DNA from 4 places in the Azospirillum sp. A1-3 genome. Region 2 is predicted to be linked to each of the others. Evidence: predicted binding sites of a transcription regulator. Region 2 holds the regulator's gene; each other region holds the start of a gene.
What was found. The regulator PhoB, encoded in region 2, activates phosphate uptake and scavenging genes when phosphate is short. The targets are predictions, from matches to a motif close to TNTCATAAAACTGTCA.
Positions count from the first base shown of each region.

Region 1: ugpB (sn-glycerol-3-phosphate ABC transporter substrate-binding protein UgpB) is a predicted target of PhoB. The motif match lies at 2,195-2,210, and genes of this name have one in related genera.
Region 3: M5E06_RS05430 (RNA degradosome polyphosphate kinase) is a predicted target of PhoB. The motif match lies at 2,606-2,621, and genes of this name have one in related genera.
Region 4: pstS (phosphate ABC transporter substrate-binding protein PstS) is a predicted target of PhoB. The motif match lies at 2,480-2,495, and genes of this name have one in related genera.

Region 1 is NZ_JAMSLU010000001.1:463,173-468,204, forward strand. It holds gene M5E06_RS02225 (M48 family metallopeptidase) at 1-292, opposite strand, end outside; gene M5E06_RS02230 (hybrid sensor histidine kinase/response regulator) at 584-2,140, shown strand; gene ugpB (sn-glycerol-3-phosphate ABC transporter substrate-binding protein UgpB) at 2,425-3,780, shown strand; gene ugpA (sn-glycerol-3-phosphate ABC transporter permease UgpA) at 3,885-4,769, shown strand; gene ugpE (sn-glycerol-3-phosphate ABC transporter permease UgpE) at 4,766-5,032, shown strand, end outside.
Region 2 is NZ_JAMSLU010000001.1:2,581,209-2,586,240, reverse strand. It holds gene M5E06_RS12495 (ABC transporter permease) at 1-1,093, shown strand, start outside; gene M5E06_RS12490 (Bax inhibitor-1/YccA family protein) at 1,240-1,965, shown strand; gene M5E06_RS12485 (SAM hydrolase/SAM-dependent halogenase family protein) at 2,061-2,789, opposite strand; gene phoB (phosphate regulon transcriptional regulator PhoB) at 2,853-3,557, opposite strand; gene pstB (phosphate ABC transporter ATP-binding protein PstB) at 3,659-4,405, opposite strand; gene pstA (phosphate ABC transporter permease PstA) at 4,495-5,032, opposite strand, start outside.
Region 3 is NZ_JAMSLU010000001.1:1,141,032-1,146,063, reverse strand. It holds gene M5E06_RS05435 (Ppx/GppA family phosphatase) at 1-376, opposite strand, end outside; gene M5E06_RS05430 (RNA degradosome polyphosphate kinase) at 400-2,547, opposite strand; gene M5E06_RS05425 (SixA phosphatase family protein) at 2,739-3,257, shown strand; gene M5E06_RS05420 (CYTH and CHAD domain-containing protein) at 3,342-4,949, shown strand.
Region 4 is NZ_JAMSLU010000008.1:133,500-138,531, forward strand. It holds gene pstA (phosphate ABC transporter permease PstA) at 1-173, opposite strand, end outside; gene pstC (phosphate ABC transporter permease subunit PstC) at 179-1,162, opposite strand; gene pstS (phosphate ABC transporter substrate-binding protein PstS) at 1,271-2,338, opposite strand; gene M5E06_RS33640 (methyl-accepting chemotaxis protein) at 2,525-5,032, opposite strand, start outside.

The sequences.
Region 1 (5,032 bases), 2.1 Mb from region 2:
CGCCGTCGGCGAAGGGCAGGGAGGGCGGCATCGCCGCCAGCCGCGCCCGCAGCCAGCCGTCATGGCGGCCGACGAACTGGCGGGCGTCGGTTTCCGACACGCCGACCGGCACCACCACCTGGACCAGCCCGCGACCGGGATCGACGCGCAGGGTCATGCGGGTGGCGCGCGCGCTCTCCCGCAACTCCAGTGGCATCGGCAGGCCGGAAATCTCCAGCGCCCGCGGCGGCTGGGGCGGTCGGGCGGCGGATCGCTTGCGGCGACGGGACGGGGCGGGGCGGCGTTGCACCATGGGCGTCTTATAGCGCGGCCGACGCCGGATGCGGAAGCGTCCTCCGCCCTTTGTCGGAATGGCGCAGCGGCCCGGCTTCTGATCTAAGTCTTAAGGCTTTCGAACGAACTTAGGCCATGGGGTGGACTGAGGTCGCATTTGACACGATCGATTGGAGCACAAGATAAAGCAGAGGTAACGCGGCGGTCAGTGGACCTCCCTTTTATCGCCGGTCCTGCCGCCCGTTTTCCTGTTGTTGGTCTTTCCCGTAGCCTTGCCGAGTACACGCCAATGCCTCTCATCCCAGAACAAATGCCGACACGCGAGGATTGGTTGGACGCCCTGCTGTCGGCCGGCGGATCGCCTCAGGCCCTGCTTGGCGAGGATGGGCGCGTGCTGGTGGCGAATCGTGCCTTCGCCGACGCTCTCGGCTGCCCGCCGGACGCGGTGGAGGGGAAGACCCTGGCGGAGGCCGGTCTGCCCGCCGGCACCGCCGATGGGATCGAGGGGCTGCGGCGGCAGGTGATGGAGACCGGGATAGCGGCCAGCGCCGCCGGCCCGCTCCCCGGCCTGCCGTCTGCGCTGGCGCTGACCCCGGTGGCGGATGCCGGCGGGCGGATCCGCGCGGTGGCGCTGGTCGCCGATGCCGCGGCAGCCGCCTTGGCCGAAGCGAGGGCGGAGACCGCGCAGGCGCGTGCCGATGCCGAACGCGCCCGCACCGCCAAGGGCAAGTTCCTGTCCGCGGCCAGCCACGACCTGCGCCAGCCCTTCCAGGCGATGCACCTGTTCCACCATCTGCTGAGCGGCCGGCTGACCGACCCGGCCTCCATCGAGCTGGCGAACAAGCTGGAGCAGGCGATCATCGGCGGCGAGACCCTGCTGCGCGCCCTGCTGGACGTGTCGGCGCTGGAAGCCGGGCTGGTCACCGCCAAGCCGCAGACCTTCCCGGTCGACGAACTGCTCGCCAAGATGCTGGAGGAGTTCGGGCCGGAGGCGGAGGCCAAGGGGCTGCGCTTCAACGTCCATCCGCTCGACGCCCAAGTGACCAGCGATCCGGTGCTGATGGAGCGGCTGCTGCGGCCCATCATGGCCAACGCCCTGCGCTACACCCTGAAGGGCGGCATCCTGCTGGCGGCGCGGCGGCGCGGTGCGAACCTGCGCATCGAGGTGTGGGACACCGGCGTCGGTATCGATCCGGCCAACCATGCCGTGATCTTCGAAGACTTCCACCAGCTCGGCAATCCCGGACGCGACCGCAAGCAGGGACTCGGCCTCGGTCTCGCCATCGTGCGGCGGCTGGCCCAGGTGCTGGGGCATCCGGTCACCGTGCGCTCCAAGCCCGGCAAGGGTTCCGTCTTCGCGGTGGATGTGCCGCTGGCCGGCAATGACGGCGACCGGTCGGGTGACGACTCCGCCGACAGCGACCCTGACCCGGCGGTCGGCCAGTCTGCGTCCGCAACTCCGACGGCGGCCGGCACGGTGCTGGTGATCGAGGACGATGCCATGCAACTGGAGGGGATGGGGCTGCTGTTGCAGGGCTGGGGCTATGCCGTCATCCCCGCCCGCGGCATCGACGAGGCCTGTGCCGGGTTGGACGGGGGCGCCGCCACTCCCGACCTCGTGCTGTCCGACCTGCGCCTGTCGGGGCCGGAGACCGGCATCGATGCCATCCAGGCGGTGCGTGCCCGCTGCGGCCGGCGGGTGCCGGGCGTCATCGTCACCGGCGACACCGATCCCGACCGGCTGCGCAGCGTCGACCGCAGCGGCTTTCCTATGGTCCACAAGCCCTGCGACCCGACCGCCCTGCGTCGCCTGCTCAGCCGCAGCCTGCCGCCCGTTCGCCGGCCTGATACCGCCTGCCCAAGTTAGACATTTCGCGCCCGCGCATTTTCGCTCCGCAACATTTCATCACCGTGGTTTTCACGTCATAAAACTGTAAAGCGGCGTCTTGACAGACCCTGGTATGCGTGCGCAGTGTGACGGTTAGAGCAACCAAACAGTTTCGAAAACGATCATCGTACCGCCGGTCTTTTTCGCAACCGCACACAGCGCTGTATGCGTTTGCCACCAAAACTTCACGAAAGCGTCGCGGGATGGCAACCCGTTGCCCTCATGACAACCGCGCACCATACCGGGATAGGGAGACCCACCGCATGTTGACCCGCCGCAAGCTTGCCCTCCTGACGGGCGCCGCCACCACCACCGCGCTGCTGTTCGCCGCCGCCCTGCCGGGCTCGGCCCTGGCGCAGCAGAAGACGGTGGTCGATTTCTGGCACGGCCTGCCGCAGCCGCTCGGCGGCCAGCTGGAGCAGATCGTCAAGGACTTCAACGACAGCCAGCAGGCGGTCCAGGTCAACGCCTCCTACAAGGGCAGCTATCCGGAGACGATGCAGGCGGCCATCGCCGCCTTCCGTGCCGGCAACGCGCCGCACATCGTGCAGATGTTCGAAGTCGGGACCGCCACCATGATGGCCGCCGGCCCGGCGGTGAAGCCGGTCTATCAGCTGATGAAAGAGACCGGGGCGTCCTTCGACCCCGACGCCTACATCCCGGCGGTCAAGGGCTACTACTCGTCCAAGGACGGCAAGATGATGGCGCTGCCGTTCAACAGCTCCACCACCATCATGTTCTACAACAAGGACGCCTTCCAGAAGGCCGGCCTCGACCCCAACAAGCCGCCGGCGACCTGGCCGGAGATGATCGAAGCGGCGAAGAAGCTGAAGGCGTCGGGCTCCACCTGCCCGCTGACCACCTCCTGGCCGGTGTGGGCGCAGTTCGAGCAGCTGGGCGCCATCCACAACACGCCCTTCGCCAGCCAGGCCAACGGCTTCGGCGGCCTGAAGGCCGAGCTGAAGATCAATGCGCCGCTCTACGTCAAGCATGTCCAGACGCTGATCGACATGCAGAAGGACGGTCTGTTCAAGTATGGCGGCCGCGACAACAAGCCTGACGCCCTGTTCCCTTCGGGCGAATGCGCGATGATCCACGCCTCATCGGGCCTGCGCAGCCGTATCCTGAAGGAGGCGACCTTCGCCTGGGGTGCCGCCCCGCTGCCCTACTGGCCGGAATTCGCCAAGGATGGCCCGAAGAACAGCATCATCGGCGGCGCCGCCTTCTGGGTGATGACCTCGCCCAAGCGCACGCCGGCCGAATACAAGGCGGTGTCGCAGTTCTTCACCTACCTCGCCCGGCCCGAGGTCGATGCGAAGTGGCACATGGACACCGGCTATGTCCCGGTGACGATGAAGGGCTTCGAGCTGACCAAGGCTCAGGGCTATTACGAGAAGAACCCCGGTGCCGACGTGCCGGCCGCCCAGCTGACCCGGACGCCGACCACCGAGAACAGCATGGGCCTACGACTGGGCAACCTGCCGGAAATCCGCAACATCATCCAGGAAGAGCTTGAGAAGGCCTTCCAGGGCCAGCAGGACGCCAAACAGGCGCTCGACGCCTCGATCAAGCGCGGCAATGCCGTGCTCCGCAACTTCGAGCGGGCCAACAAGGGCTGATTGGCCGCCTGAAACCTTCCCGGATCCCCTCTCCCCCCGGGGAGAGGGGGAAGCGGGGGAGCGGCGCTCCCGAACGCAACGCCTAACCCACGAAAGACCAACCTTTGCAGCGTCGCGTCACCTTCGACAGCCGGCTGTTGCCCTATCTGCTGCTTGCGCCGCAGGTGGCGGTGACGCTGGTGTTCTTCATCTGGCCGGCGGCCCAGGCGGTTTGGCAGTCGGTGCATCTTCAGGACGCCTTCGGCATCCGCAGCGAGTTCGTCTGGTTCGAGAATTTCACCTATGTGCTGGGCGATCCGAACTATCTCGACACGCTGAAGACCACGGTGATCTTCAGCGTCGCGGTGACGGTGCTGGCGATGGGGGTCGCGCTGCTGCTGGCGGTGCTCGCCGATTCCAAGATCAAGGGCGCCAGCGCCTACAAGACGCTGCTGATCTGGCCCTATGCGCTGGCCCCGGCCGTCGCGGCGGTGCTGTGGATGTTCATCTTCAATCCCGACATCGGGTCCTTCGGCCGCGCGCTGCGGGCGCTCGGCTTCGATTGGGACTACCGGCTGAACGGCGGGCAGGCGCTGCTGATGGTGATCCTCGCCGCCAGCTGGAAGCAGGTGTCCTACAACTTCATCTTCTTCCTGGCCGGGCTGCAGGCGATCCCGCGCTCCGTGATGGAGGCGGCCAGCATCGACGGCGCCGGGCCGGTGCGGCGGTTCTGGACCATCACCTTCCCGCTGCTGTCGCCGACCACCTTCTTCCTGCTGGTGGTCGACATGGTCTATGCCTTCTTCGAGACCTTCGGCACCATCCACGCCCTGACCCAGGGTGGGCCGGGCAAGGCGACGGAGACGCTGATCTTCCGCGTCTATCAGGACGGCGTGGTCAACAACGACCTCGGCGGGTCGTCGGCCCAGTCGGTGATCCTGATGGTGATCGTCATCGCGCTGACCGCGGTGCAGTTCCGCTTCGTCGAGCGCAAGGTCCATTACTCATGAAGCAGACCCGTTTCATCGATCTGGTGCCGCACATCGTCCTGATCGCCGGCGTGCTGATCTTCGCCTATCCCATCTACGTGACGCTGATCGGCTCCACCTGGGATGCCGGCACCATCGGGCGCGGCGGGCTGCCGCTGTGGCCGGGTGGGGAGGGGGCGGCGAACTACGCCCAGGCCTGGGTCGGCGAGGCGGGCGAGCGCGCCATGTACACGCCCGTCCGCACCATGATGCTGAACAGCCTGGTGATGGCGCTGTCCATCGCG
Region 2 (5,032 bases):
GGCGGCGGTGGTGCTGTCGCTGGGGCTCGGCCTGACGGTGCTGGTCGCCATCGCGCTGATCCAGGGCAACTTCTCCCGCCGGGTGTCGGAGACGATCCCGCAGGATGCCCCCGCCTTCTTCTTCGTCGACATCCAGCGCGACCAGTTCGATCCCTTGCGGGACCTCGTGACCGCCGTCCCCGGCACCAGCGCCTTCGAGGCGGTGCCGAGCCTGCGCGGCCGGATCGAGCGGGTGAACGGGCAGGAGGCGGAAAAGGCGCTGGTCAATCCGGAGCAGGCCTGGATCCTGGCCGGCGACCGTGGCATCACCTATTCGGCGACGGTGCCGAAGCATTCCACCGTCACCGCCGGCAGCTGGTGGCCGCAGGATTATGCCGGACCGCCGCTGATCTCCATCCACCAGAGCGTCGCCGAGGCCTTCGGCATCGGTCCGGGCGCCACTATGGTCATCAACATCCTGGGCCGCAGCATCGAGGCCAAGGTCGCCAACGTGCGCTCTGCCGATTTCAGCAGCATGGCGATCAACTTCACCATGGTCTTCGCCCCCGGCACGCTGGAAGGCGCGCCACAGACCTGGGTCGCCACCGTCCGCGCCACGCCGGACGCCGAAACCCAGGTGCAGCGCGCCGTTCTGCAGCGCTTCCCCAACATCACGATGGTGCGGGTCAAGGACGCGCTGGACACAGTGTCGGAGATGCTGGGCCATATCGGCACCGCGGTGCGCATCGTCGCCGGCATCACGCTGGCCGCCGGGACGCTGGTTCTGGCCGGCGCGGTCGCCGCCGGGCATCGCCGCCGGGTCTATGACGCGGTGGTGCTGAAGGTGCTGGGCGCCACACGCGGCGACGTGCTGCGCGCCTTCCTGCTGGAATATGGGCTGCTCGGCCTGCTGACCGCCGTGATCGCCGGCATCATCGGCACGCTGACCGCCTGGGCGGTGCTGACGTTCCTGATGCATTGGGAATGGAGCTTCCTGCCGTCGGCGGTCATCACCACCGCTTTGCTGAGCACCGCGATCACGCTTGCTTTCGGGTTCTATGGTACTTGGCGCGCTCTCGGCCAGCCTTCGGCGCCATTGCTTCGGAACGAGTGACGCCTGAGTCATGAAGCCGCAGGAAAAACGAATCGTGAAAGCTTTTTCATCTGGAAAAAGCCCTGCCGATTCCTATTGAACCGCCTGACGGACTCGCCAATATGTCCTGCGACGGGATCACCCTATTCCACCGAGGAAACCAAACCATGGCAGACCCGACCTATAACCGCTTCGCGACCGTGGGCCGCGCGACAGATCGGGGATACTTCGACGAAGGCCTGCGGCAGCACATGCTGCGCGTGTACAACTACATGGGTGCCGGCCTGATCCTGACGGGTCTGGTCGCCGCGCTCGTGTCGTCCAGCCCGGCCATGCTCCAGGCCATCTTCGGCACGCCGCTGAAGTGGGTGGTCATGCTGGCCCCGCTGGCTTTCGTCATGGTGCTGTCCTTCGGCATCCAGCGCCTGTCCTTCGCATCGGCACAGATGATCTTCTGGGCCTATTGCGGTGCCATGGGCCTGTCGATGTCGGCCATCTTCCTGGTCTTCACCGGGGCGTCGATCGCGCTGACCTTCTTCGTCACCGCCGCCACCTTCCTGGCGATGAGCCTGTACGGCTACACCACGAAGGCCGACCTGTCGAAGATGGGCTCGTTCCTGATCATGGGCGTCATCGGTCTGGTGATCGCCGGTCTGGCGAACATCTTCTTCCAGTCGCCGGCCCTGCACTTCGCGATTTCCGCCATCGGCGTGCTGATCTTCACCGGCCTGACCGCCTATGACACCCAGGCGATCAAGGAAAGCTACGCCGAGGGCTACGATCACGAGAGCACCGGCAAGCTGGCCCTGATGGGCGCCCTGACGCTGTACCTGGACTTCATCAACCTGTTCCAGTTCCTGCTGCAGTTCCTGGGCCAGCGCAACAACGACTGATCCCCAGACATCTGACCAGAGACGCCTGATCGGACAAGCATCGGATCAAGCAGCAGCCGCCCGGAAGCACCCGCTTCCGGGCGGTTTTCTTTTGGTCAGGTCTCAACCGTCACCGGGTCGCCGACCGCCAGCCCCAGCACCCGGTCGGCTCGTCCGCGGTTGACGGCGATCTCCGCCAGCCCGTTGGAGTTCTCGTACCACAGCGGCTGCCCCGGTCCGACGGCTCCGAAGGTGCGGGCGCGAGCGATGCGACTGCCGGCGGCAGTCAACACCGCGTCGGCAGGCAGGGTGGCGGCACGCATCCCGGTCATGGCATTGCCGTAGACGTCGACATAGACGATGCGCGGCAGCTCGTCCGGCCAGTCGGGACGGTCGATGGCGGCGGGGGGAAGGGGGCTGCGCTCGACCGGGCGACCGGTGGCGAGGCCGGCGGCGACGGGGGCAAACAGGTCGCGGCCATGGAAGCTGGCAGACAGCCGGTCCGGGATCCAGTCGATGGTCCAGGCGTTTAGCGACGTTGCACGGCGGGCGATCAGGGCGAACAGGCCGTTGTCGGGGCCGACGAACCAGCGGCCGTCAGCCTCGACCATCACCGGCCGGCGATCGGTGCCGACGCCGGGATCGACGACGCAGAGGAAGACGCTGTCGACGGGAAAGGCCGGTGCGTAGGCGGCCAGCAGATAGGCGGACAGCTGCGGGTCGAAGGCGGGGGCGTCGGCGAACAGGTCGATGACAGGGACGCTGGGCGCCTGTTGCGCCAACACCGCCTTCATCTGGCCGGTGTAGGGGCCGGAAAGGCCGAAGTCGGTGAAGAGCAGGATCATGGGGGCGTTCTCACCAATGCTGCGGTGGTCCTCCCCCATCCTACCCCCATCCCAACCCTGGGCTCACACCGACTTGGTATCCAGCGCATACCCCGCCGACCGCACGGTACGGATCAGGTCCAGTTCGTCCTCTTCGTTCATCGCCTTGCGCAGGCGGCGGATGTGTACGTCCACCGTACGCGGCTCGACGTACACGTCGTGGCCCCACACCAGGTCGAGGAGCTGTTCGCGCGAGAAGACGCGGCCGGGATGCTGCATGAAGTGGCGCAACAGGCGGAATTCGGTAGGCCCGAGATGTACGTCCCGGCCATTGCGGCGTACGCGGTGGGCGGCCAGATCCATCGTCACGTCGGCGAAGGTCAGCACCTCGTCCGTCATGCCGGGGGAGGCGCGGCGCAGCACGGCGCGCATGCGGGCCACCAGCTCGGTCGGGGAGAACGGTTTGGTGATGTAGTCGTCGGCGCCGGAATTCAGGCCGCGCACCCGGTCGCCCTCCTCGCCGCGGGCGGTCAGCATGATGATCGGGATGTCGCGGGTCTTGGCGTTGCGGCGCAGTTGGCGGCAGACCTCCAGCCCGCTCATCAGCGGCAGCATCCAGTCGAGCAGCACGATGTGCGGCGTCTGTTCGCCGGCGGCCAGCAGGGCCTCCTCGCCGTCGCTGGCGGTGGCGACGCGGAAGCCTTCCTTTTCCAGGTTGTACTTCAGCAGCGTCAGGATGTCGGCCTCGTCCTCGACGATCAGGACGAGCGGCTTCAGGGCCGCATTCATGGTGGCTCCGTTGACAGCGCGCGTCTCGACGTTAACCGGCATGGGACAGCCTTTTCAACAAAGGAGGAAGGGGACAGGAGTAGGGCACAGTGGCGCAGGACTCAGCCGTAGCGGCCGGTGATGTAGCCCTGGGTGCGCTCGTCGCGCGGGTTGGTGAAGATTTCCTCGGTGTCGTCGCACTCCACCATCTCGCCCAGATGGAAGAAGGCGGTGCGCTGGGACACGCGGGCGGCCTGCTGCATGTTGTGGGTGACGATGACGATGGTGTAGTTGGCCCGCAGTTCGTCGATCAGCTCCTCGATATGCGCGGTCGCGATGGGGTCGAGCGCCGAGCAGGGCTCGTCCATCAGGATCACCTCGGGGCTGACGGCGATGGCGCGGGCGATGCACAGCCGCTGCTGCTGGCCGCCGGACAGGCTGGTGCCGGGTTCGCGCAGGCGGTCCTTCACTTCCGCCCACAGGCCAGCGCGCTTCAGCGAGGTCTGCACCACCTCGTCCAGCTCGTCCCGTCCGGACGCGAGGCCGTGGATGCGCGGGCCGTAGGAGACGTTGTCGTAGATCGACTTCGGGAAGGGGTTCGGCTTCTGGAACACCATGCCGACGCGGGCGCGCAGCTGCACCGCATCGACGGCCTTGCCATAGACGTCCTCGCCGTCCAGCGCGATCCGCCCCTCGACCCGACAGCCCTCGATGGTGTCGTTCATCCGGTTCAGGCAGCGCAGGAAGGTCGACTTGCCGCAGCCGGACGGGCCGATCAGCGCCAACACCCGGTTTTCCTGGATGTCGAGATCGATGCCCCGCAGCGCCTGCTTGGTGCCGTAGAACACCTTCACCCCGTGGGCGGTCATCTTTTTGGGCAGGGCGGCAGTGGACGCCCGGTCCGGTTGCCGGTCGCCACGGGACCGCAGCTTCAGCGGGCTCGGGATGCTCATGGTGTTCACCACCGTCTCTCGAAAATCTTGCGCAGGATCACGGCCGCCCCGTTCAGCAGGATCAGGACGCCGAGCAGGATCAGGATCGCCGCCGAGGTGCGCTCGGTGAAGGCACGCTCGGGGCTGTCGGCCCACATGTAGATTTGCACCGGCAGCACCGTGGCGCTGTCGGTCAGACCGTGGGGGATGTCGACGATGAAGGCGACCATGCCGATCATCAGCAGCGGCGCCGTCTCGCCCAGCGCGCGGGCCATGCCGATGATGGTGCCGGTCAGAATGCCGGGCATCGCCAGCGGCAGCACATGGTGCAGCACCGTCTGCAGCGGCGAGGCGCCGATGCCCAGCGCCGCCTGACGGATCGACGGCGGCACCGCCTTCAACGCGACGCGGGAGGCGATGATGATGATCGGCAGCGTCATCAGCGCCATCACCAGCCCGCCGACCAGCGGGGCGGAGCGCGGCATGCCGAAGAAGCCCAGGAACACCGCCAGACCCAGCAAGCCGAAGATGATCGACGGCACCGCGGCGAGGTTGTTGATGTTC
Region 3 (5,032 bases), 1.4 Mb from region 2:
CGGCGCCGTCGCGGGCGTCCCGCACGGCGGCGGTGGCGATCACGTCCAAACGGCCAACGCGCATGCCCTGGGCCAGCGTGGCGAAGCGTTCCAGCGCCACCAGCCCCTGGGCGACGCCATCGGGGTTCAGCACGCCGGACTTCTCGACACCGCGGCCGAGACCGCACAGCACCTTCTCGTTGAACAGGGCGAGCGGAGACCGGGTCAGCCCGTCATAGACGACCAGACGGATCGAGTTGGAGCCGATGTCGATCACGCCGACGCGCTCGCCGGCGTTGTCGGGGACGTGATCGGGGGCGGCAGCCATGCCGAATCCGCCGACGCCCGCCTGCCCGACATCGCCCGGGATGGCGGCCGCGCGTTTGTCCTTGCTCATACTCTCGCTCCCGTCACCCGCCCTCAGGACACCGCATGCAGCATGAGCCGCGGCGGCGTGCGCTTGCTGCTGAGCGCGCTGCCCCGGCCGGACAGGCTGGGGTTGGTCATGAAGTAATTATGGGCGCTGAACGCGTCCGGGCCAGCTTTGATCCGATGGTACACGCCATCGGGCCCCAGCTTCCAGGTGCTTGCGTCGTCCTTCATGTTGGCGACCATGATCTGGTCGAGCACCTGTTCATGCACCGTCGGGTTTTCGATGGGAACCAGCGTTTCGATGCGGCGGTCCAGGTTGCGGGTCATCCAGTCGGCCGAGGAGATGAACACCTTGGCCTGATTGCTGGGCATCGGATGACCGTTGCCGAAGCAGATGACGCGGCCATGTTCCAGGAAGCGGCCGACGATGCTGCGCACCCGGATATTCTCCGACAGCCCCTTCACCCCGGGCCGCAGGCAGCAGATGCCGCGGATGATCATGTCGATCTGCACCCCGGCCTGCGACGCCTTGTACAGCTTGTCGATGATGACCGGATCGACCAGCGAGTTCAGCTTCACCCAGATCGACGCCGGACGGCCGGCGGCGGCATGGGCGATTTCCGCCTCGATCAGGTCGAAAAGGCGCTGGCGCAGAGTGATCGGCGCGATGGCGATCTTCTCCAGCACCTTCGGCGTCGCGTAGCCGGTCATGAAGTTGAACATGACGGCGGCGTCGTGGCACAGCGCCGGATCGCAGGTGAAGAAGGACAGGTCGGTGTAGACCTTCGCGGTGATCGGGTGATAGTTGCCGGTGCCGAAATGGACGTAGCTGCGCAGCGCCTTCTTTTCGCGCCGCACCACCAGCGACACCTTGGCGTGGGTCTTCAGGTCGACGAAGCCGTAGACCACCTGGGCGCCGGCGCGTTCCAGGTCGCGCGCCCAGCGGATGTTCGCCTCCTCGTCGAAGCGGGCCTTCAACTCGACCAGCGCGGTCACCGATTTGCCGGCCTCCGCCGCCTCGATCAGCGCGGCGACGATGGGGCTGTCCTTGCTGGTGCGGTAGAGCGTCTGCTTGATCGCAACCACCTGCGGGTCGCGCGCCGCCTGCCGGATGAACTGCACCACCACGTCGAAGGATTCGTAGGGGTGGTGGACGACGATGTCCTTGTGGCGGATCGCTGCGAAGCAATCGCCGCCGAAATCGCGAATTCGTTCCGGGAAGCGGGCATTGAAGGGGCGGAAGACCAGATCCGGCCGTTCGTCGACGATCAGCTGCTTGGTGTCGCTCAGGCCGATCAGCCCATCCAGGATGAAGACGTCGTCCGAGGCGACGTTCAGCTCATGACGCAGGAAATCGCGCAGGTCGGCCGCCATGCCGCTGTCGGTGGCGAGCCGGATGACGCTGCCGCGGCGGCGGCGCTTCAACGCGCTTTCGAAGGTGCGGACCAGATCCTCCGCCTCTTCCTCGATTTCGATCTCGCTGTCGCGCAGGACACGGAAGACGCCGTGCGCCTTGACCTGGAACGGAGGGAACAGGCGGTCGATGAACTGCATCACCACCTTTTCCAGCTGGAGGAAGCGGATGTCCGAGCCGGGCAGGCGCAGGAACCGCTCCAACTGCGAGGGCAACGGCACCAGGGCGTCGATGTGACGGCCCTTGACCGGATCATGCAGTTGCAGCGCCAGCGAGAATCCGAGATTGGGCAGGAACGGGAAGGGGTGGGCGGGATCGACGGCGATGGGGGTCAGAATCGGGAAGATGTCGTCTAGGAACTTGGCTTCCAGCCAGTCCAGCTCGCCCTCGCTGAGGTCCTTGGGATCGACCACGGAGATTCCGGCTTCCCGAAGCTCGCCCTTCAGCGTGCGCCACATCGTCTGCTGGCTGTCCATCAGCAGGGCGATGCGCTGCTTCACCGCGGCCAACTGCTGGGCGGGCGTCAGATTTTCCGGGCTCGGCGCCTTCACGCCGGCGGCCACCTGCCCTTTCAGGCCGGCGACGCGGACCATGTAGAATTCATCGAGATTGCTGGCGGAGATCGACAGGAAGCGCAGCCGCTCCAGAAGCGGGTGATTCGGATTGGCGGCCTCGTCCAGGACGCGCTGGTTGAAGGCCAGCCACGACAGCTCCCGATTGATGAAGCGTTCCGGAGCGTTTGGCTCGATACCGACCGAATCGAGTTCCTGGAGTTGCGTCACGTCGACCTCTGAAATCTTGAAACCCTGAGCGCCGGCGCCTGCCTTCCAGCGGCGCCGACGACGGTTATATGATGGGCAGACAGAGTATCCCATATGCGTTACGGTTTCAGGACTCCCATTTGGCTATAGGCTGCGACCGCGCCCAGTCCGCTCGCTCCCCTCTCCCTCCCCTGCCGCGACCGATTTCCGCCATGAAGACGCTGTTCCTGCTGCGCCACGCCAAATCCTCCTGGGACGATCCGTCGCTGGGCGATCACGACCGGCCGCTGAACGCCCGTGGCGAGAAGGCGGCCACCCTGGTCGGCGGCTATCTGGCCAAGCATCACGCCCACGTCGACCTCGTCCTGTGTTCCACGGCGGTGCGGGCGGTGGAGACACGCAAGCGCGTGATGGCGGCCATCGGCGCGCCATACCCACCGGTGGAGCATGAGCGGGGACTTTACCTGTGCGGCGCCCGCACGCTGCTGGAACGGCTGCGCGACGCGCCGGATTCGGCGACCGGCCTGATGCTGGTGGCGCACAATCCGGACCTGCACGAGCTGGCGAACGCCCTGACCGGCAGCGGCGATCACGGGCTGCGTCACGCGCTGGCCGACAAGTTCCCGACCGGAGCCTGTGCCGTCCTGGTCTTCGAAACGCTGCATTGGGCCGACCTGGAATTGGGGGCGGGGCGGCTGGCGGATTTTGTGCAGCCGCGTAAACTCTCTTAACCTGCGGCGGCGGTTGGGGTATCCACGGAGCCACTTGGTTCATTCGAGGCCGCGCTCCGGCCGGATTCGGGAGGATGCCAACCCTTGCCACCCGCCATTCCGCCGTTCAGCCCGTCCGCACTTCCCGATGCGCAGCCCTCAACCCCCTCCGCTTTCCGCGAGGTGGAGCTGAAACTCCATGCCGCATTGGCGGATCTGGCTCGGGTTGCCTGCCTTCCGGGGCTGCTGGCGCTGGCCGACGGGCCGGCGACGACGCAGCGGCTGCGCACCGCCTATTTCGACACGCCCGACCTGAAGCTGGCGGCGAACGGCGTGGCGTTGCGCGTGCGGCAGGAGGGCGACCGCTTCATCCAGACCTTGAAGACCGTAAACAGCGCCAGCCCCGGCGATTCCGCCGCCGTGGCGGTGCGGCGGGAATGGGAGTGGATCGTCGCGGGCGAGGCGGTGGACGTCGGCGTGCTGAGCGATCCCGGCGTCGCCGGGCTGGTTCCGGCGGCGGCACTCGATGCGCTGGATTGCCTGTTCATCACCGATTTCCGCCGCACCACCCTGCTGCTGCGCCCCGATACGCTGACGGCGGTCGAACTGGCGGTGGATGACGGCGCCGTTTATGCCGGCGGCAACTCTCTGCCGGTCGGCGAGGTGGAACTGGAGCTGAAGGCCGGCAAGGTCGCCAGCCTGTTCGATCTGGCACTGACCCTGCAAGCCGCCATCCCCATGCGCATCGGTACCGAAAGCAAGGCGGAGGCCGGGCTGCGGCTGGTCACCGGCAAGGCGCCGGGGCCGGTGGAGGCCGAACCGCTCGGCCTGTCGCCGCTGACCACGGTGGCCGAGGCCTATCGGCACATCCTGCGGCAGGCGCTGCGCCAGTTCCTCGCGAACGAATCCTGCGCGCTGGCCGGCGGCGACGTGGAGGGGCTGCACCGCATGCGCGTCGCGCTGCGGCGGCTGCGCATCGCCCACCGCTTCTTCGCGCCGCTGGTCGCCTCGCCCGAGGCCGACCGGCTGGTGGAGGAAAGCCGCGCGCTCGCCAAGCGGCTCGGGCCGGCGCGCGGGTGGGACGTGCTGATGTCCGGCGTCATCGACCCGCTTCTCGCCGATCCGAAGACGGCGCCGGGCATCGACCGCGCGGCGCTGGAGCGGCTGGCAACGCTCGCCCGGTCCGCCGGGGCCGGGCCGGCGCGGGAAGCGGTGGCGGCGATCCTGGCGCCGGGCTGCACGACCATGGTCCTGGGCCTCGCCGCGTGGCTGGAGCATGGCCGCTGGATGTCGGAGGCGGACGGCCACCGCCGGGCCGCACTGTCGGCTCCGGTCACGACGCTCGCCGGCGGCTGGTTGTCGGCGCGGATGGCAAAGCTCGGCAAGACGGCGAAGCCGCCGGAGGATGCCAAGGCGCGCGACAAGCTGCGCCGGCGGCTGCGCACGCTGCGCTACACCGCCGACTTCTTTCGCGGGCTCTATCCGGAGGCCACCACCCTGCCCTTCTTCGCGGCGCTGGAGCCGTTGCAGGCGGCGCTGGACGCCGAGCAGGACGCCATCACCGGCGCCCGCATGCTGGGATCGTTGAAGGGAGGGGATCAGAAGACGGCCGCTGCCGTCGCCGCCTGGATCGACCGGCAGTCCGACAAGCGGCGCAAGGCGCTGCCCGATCTGTGGAAGCGTTTCCGCGCGGTGCCGCCCTTCTGGTCATGACCGACCCGCGCCGGGCGCCGGTGGCAATGGCGCGCCCAGCGCATATATCGTCAGCCGGCCGGCCTTAGGGGCACTGCTTTTCG
Region 4 (5,032 bases), on a different contig from region 2:
TTGATCGCCGACAGCCCGTTGTAGAGCAACGTCCACAGGATGGCGACCAGCCAGAACAGGCCGAAGCCGGCGGCGCCCAGCGCCAGGGTCAGCGCCAGCTTGTTGGCAATGCGCCGGCGGTGATACAGCCCCCCGATTGGAGTCGCCAGCGTCGCGGAATTGGACATCGTCATGGGCCTCAGACTCCGGCCTTGCGCTGCAGGCGCAGCAGCATCAGCTTGGCGATCGACAGCACGGTGAAGGTGATCAGGAACAGGATCAGGCCCAGCGCCACCAGCGAGGAGGTGTAGACGTCGCCGACCGCCTCGGTGAATTCGTTGGCGATGGAGGCCGAGATCGTCGTGCCCGGCGCCATGATCGAGGAGCTGATGCGGTGCGCGTTGCCGATGACGAAGGTGACCGCCATCGTCTCGCCGAGTGCGCGGCCGAGGCCGAGCATGACGCCGCCGACCACGCCGGTGCGGGTGTAGGGCAGCACCACGTTCCACACCACCTCCCAGGTGGTGGCGCCCAGCCCGTAGGCGGATTCGCGCACCATCGGCGGGACCGTCTCGAAGACGTCGCGGGTGATGGAGGTGATGAAGGGCAGCACCATGATGCCCAGGATCAGGCCGGCGGTCAGGATGCCGATGCCGTAGGGCGGGCCCATGAACAGGTTGCCGATGCCGGGGATCTGGCCCAGCGTGTTGATCAGGAAGGGCTGGATGGTCGACTGCATGAAGGGGGCGAAGACGAACAGGCCCCAGATGCCGTAGATGATGCTGGGAATGCCGGCGAGCAGCTCGATGGCGACGCCGAGCGGGCGCTTCAGCCAGGCCGGGCACATCTCGGTGATGAACAGCGCGATGCCGAAGCTGACGGGAATGCCGAGGGCCATGGCGATGATGGAGGTGACCAGCGTGCCGTAAATCGGGGCGAGCGCGCCGAATTGCTCTGACACCGGGTTCCAGACTTCGGTCGCGACGAAACCGAAGCCGAACGTGCGCAGTGCCGGAAGCGCGCCGTCGATCAGGGAAACCGTGACGCCGCCCAGGATCAGCAGGACGAGCAGCGCGAATGCGAGGGTGGCGTTGCGGAAGGCCGCATCCTGCAGGCGCTGGCGGCGGGCCCGTCGGGCGGTGGAGGCGTGTGCGTCGGTCAAGGTCAGCGCGATCTCGGTCATGGCCGCTCCGTGAGGCGTGCGGTGGGAACGGCGCAATTTCCGTTCCCACCGGCGATCATGCCCTCGGGCGAGCCGGCCGGCGGCCCACCCGAGGTCGGTTGGCCGTGGTTACTTGGCCGACGCGGTCCAGACCGGCTTGCCGTCGGCCTGGATGGTCTGCGACCAGGTCTTCTGGACCAGCGACACCACCGAGTCCGGCATCGGGACATAGTCAAGCTCGGCAGCCATCTTGCCACCGTTCTTATAGGCCCAGTCGAAGAACTTCAGCGCTTCGCCGGAAGCCGAGGCGTCCTGCGGGTTCTTGTACATCAGGATGAAGCTGGCGCCGGTGATCGGCCAGCTCTCCGCACCCGGCTCGTCGGTCAGCAGGACGTAGTAGCCCTTGGCATTGGCCCAGTCGGCGTTGGCGGCGGCAGCCTGGAAGGCCTCGATCTTCGGAGCGACGGTCTTGCCGTCCTTGTTCTGCAGGTCGAGGTGGGTGATGTTGTTCTGCTTGGCGTAGGCGTATTCGACGTAGCCGATCGAGCCGTCCGTCTGCTTGACCATGTTGGCCACGCCTTCGTTGCCCTTGGCGCCGATGCCGGCCGGCCACTGGACGGAGGTGTTGGCGCCGATCTGGGTCTTGAACTTCGGGCTGGTCTTCGACAGGTAGTCGGTGAACAGGAAGTTGGTGCCCGACCCGTCAGAGCGGTAGACCGGGGCGATGGCGGTGTTCGGCAGGTTGACGTTGGGGTTCAGCGCCTTGATCTGCGCGTCGTTCCACTTGGTGATCTCGCCCATGTAGATGTTGGCGAGAACGGTGCCCGACAGCTTGACTTCGCCGGACTTGATGCCCTTCAGGTTCACGACCGGAACCACGCCGCCCATGATCATCGGGAACTGGATCAGACCGGCCTGCTCCAGCTCTTCCGGCTTCAGCGGCATGTCCGAGGCGCCGAAGGTGACCGTCTTGGCCTTGATCTGCTTGATGCCGCCGCCCGAACCGATCGACTGGTAGTTCAGGCCCGTGCCCGTCTCCTTCTTGTAGGCGTCGGCCCACTTGGCATAGATCGGGTACGGGAAGGTGGCACCGGCGCCGGAGATGTCGGCGGCCGAGGCGACCGACAGCGGGGCGACCGACACGGACAGAGCGGCCAGGGCACCGAAGGCGGCGCAACGAACGAACGCCGAAGTCATGGTTTTCACGGCAAAACTCCCGATAGGTTTGGACGGTGTCGTTGGGTTGGAGAAATGCCCGGCCTCGGCCGGACGTCGTAACCCGCCTTCTTCGTCGCGGTGACCATAGCCGCCGCCAGTGACGGGTTTGTTTTGTTTACGTGTCAGTTTTATGAAACCGACCCGTTCTTGCCCCGGACCGCGCGCTCATCGCGCGGCCCGGATTTCCTGAAGGAACAGATGCACGGCGGAGCCGAGGCTGGTCGCCTCGTGCGACAGGCTTTCCGCCACCTGCAGCACGTCGCCGGCTTGCGCGCGCACCTTGGCCGCGGCCTCCGACAGGCCGGCGACATGGTCCGACGCCGCCTGGGTGCCGACCGCCACGCGGTGGGAGCTGTCGACGATGCTCGATGTGATGGTCGCCTGTTCCTCCACCGCCGCGGCGATGGCCGAGGCGTTGGATTCGATGCGCTGGACGCTACCGGCCATGGTCGCCACCACCTCCGCCGTTTCGCGGCTGGCCGCCTGGGTCGCGGCGATCTGGCGGGCGATCTCGGCGGTGGCCTGGGCGGTCTGGCCGGCAAGGGCCTTCACCTCCCCCGCGACCACCGCGAAACCGCGGCCCATCTCCCCTGCCCGCGCCGCCTCGATGGTGGCGTTCAGCGCCAGCAGGTTGGTCTGGCCGGCGATCTCGTCGATCAGGCCGACGACGGTGCCGATCTCCCCCGCCGTGCTCGACAGGTCGGCGACGGTGGCCTTGACCTGTTCCGCTCCGGCGGCGGTGTCGCCGATGATGCGGGCCGATTCGCCGGTTCGCTTGCTGATCTCGGCGATCGACTGCGAGATTTCCGACGCGGCGGTCGCCACCTGCTGGATCCCCGCCGCCATCTCGCCGGACAGCTGCATGGCGGCCTCCGCCCGGTCGTTGGCGTTGGCGGCGATGTCGGTCAGCGAACGGGCGCGGGCGGCCATCACGCGGGCGGCCTCGGCCAGGGTCTCGACGCTGCTCAGCACGTTGCGCTCGAACTGGTCGGCGATCTCCAGCATGCTCGTGCGGCGGGCCGACGCGGCGTTGCGGCGCTCGACCTCCACCTTTTCATGTGCCTCTTCCATGGCGCGGGCATTGGCGATGAAGACGAACAGGGCGCGGGCCATGTCGGTGATCTCATCGTTGCCGTCGGCCTTCTGCTCCACCGTCAGATCGCCGTCGGCGACCCGGCGCATGGCGTCGGCGAGCGCCTCCATCCGGCCGACAACACGGCGCCCGACATAGAGCGAGACGATCAGCCCGGCCAGCAGCACGCCGGCGGTCGCCAGCAGGATCTGGATTTCGTTGGTGCGTTCCAGCGCGTCATGGGCGGCGGCGGCCCCGTCGGCGGTCGCCTGCTCGGCCGATTGGACCAGCCCATCGACCATGGCGGTTAGGGCGGCGCCGGTGCTGCGGTTGCTGTCGATCAGCGTGGCGTTCTCGGCATAGGCCGCCAGTTCGCCGCTGCGCAGCGCCAGGATACCGTCGTCGCCGAAGCCAAGCGCCAGCAGCCGCTCCGCCAGCCGGCGGACCTCCGCGCCCAGATCGTCGTTCGAGTCCTTCAATGTGCCGCGGATCGTCGCCGCCAGCGGATCGAGCGTGCGGCGTGCGGTGGCCAGGCGGGCCGGCGTTTCCGCATTGCCGGCCTCGGCGAGTTTGCCGGCCAGCAGATTGGCGTCGGCCATCAGGCCGCTCAGCACGGTGTAACGGTGCTGGGCCGCCGGCACGACGTTGGTCGACAGGTCCTGCATCCGCTCGGCAATGGCGTTGCCGGCCTCGGCGATGCGGCCGCGCGAATTCAGCATCAGCGGCAGCATGCGAGCGTTGGCGTCGCGGTCCAGCCGGACGATGTCGTCGACGCCGGCCGCCAGCGATTCGGCCAGCTTCTGCGCCTCCGCCTCCGGAATGCCGGGGGTGAGTTGGCGGACGCGGCGCGTATAGACGCTCTTGTCGCCGTCGCCATACGCCGCCAGCTCGTTGATCGCTGCCACCACCGGGGCCGCCGCCTCGCTCTTCGCCAGCGGACGCAGCGCACCCTGCAGGTCGGACAGCGCGGAGTCGAAGTCGGTGGACAGCGACATCACCTTCGACCGGTCGGTCTCGAAGGCACCGATCAGCAGCGATTTCGCCAGGGCGGCTTCCGCCCCGCGCAGCTGGAACAGCGGGATCACCGTCTGCCCCAACTCGGCGCCGATCACCGCGGAGGATTGCGAGGTCGCCTCCACCATCGCGGCGATCGCCTGGGCCAGCTGTTCGCGCGAGGCCTGCATGTCCGGCTTCAGCGCAGCGAGCAGCTTGGCATGAATGTCGCTCAGCTCCGCCAGCCGGCCGCTGCGCTGTTCCTGCAGGGTGAGCCGCCGGCCGGTGGCCGTCCCCAGCGCGTCGATGGTGCCGAGCAGCGACCGGGCGGTGCCGGTCAGTTTGGCAATGCGGTCCGCATCACCATGCCCGTCCACCAGCCGGGCGAGCTGCCCGTCCAACGCCCCGCGCTGCTCCGCCACGGCACTGCGCAGCCGGGCCAGATCCTCCTTGGAGGTCGCGGCGTCGATCAGCGGCCCCAGCGCCAGCACCCGCGCCGTCGTGGTGGCGAGGCCATGGGCGGCGCTGAGCACCGGCACCTGCGTACCCGTGATGTCGGCGACATGGCCGCGGACGGCGCCATAGGACATCCAGCCCACCACCGCCGC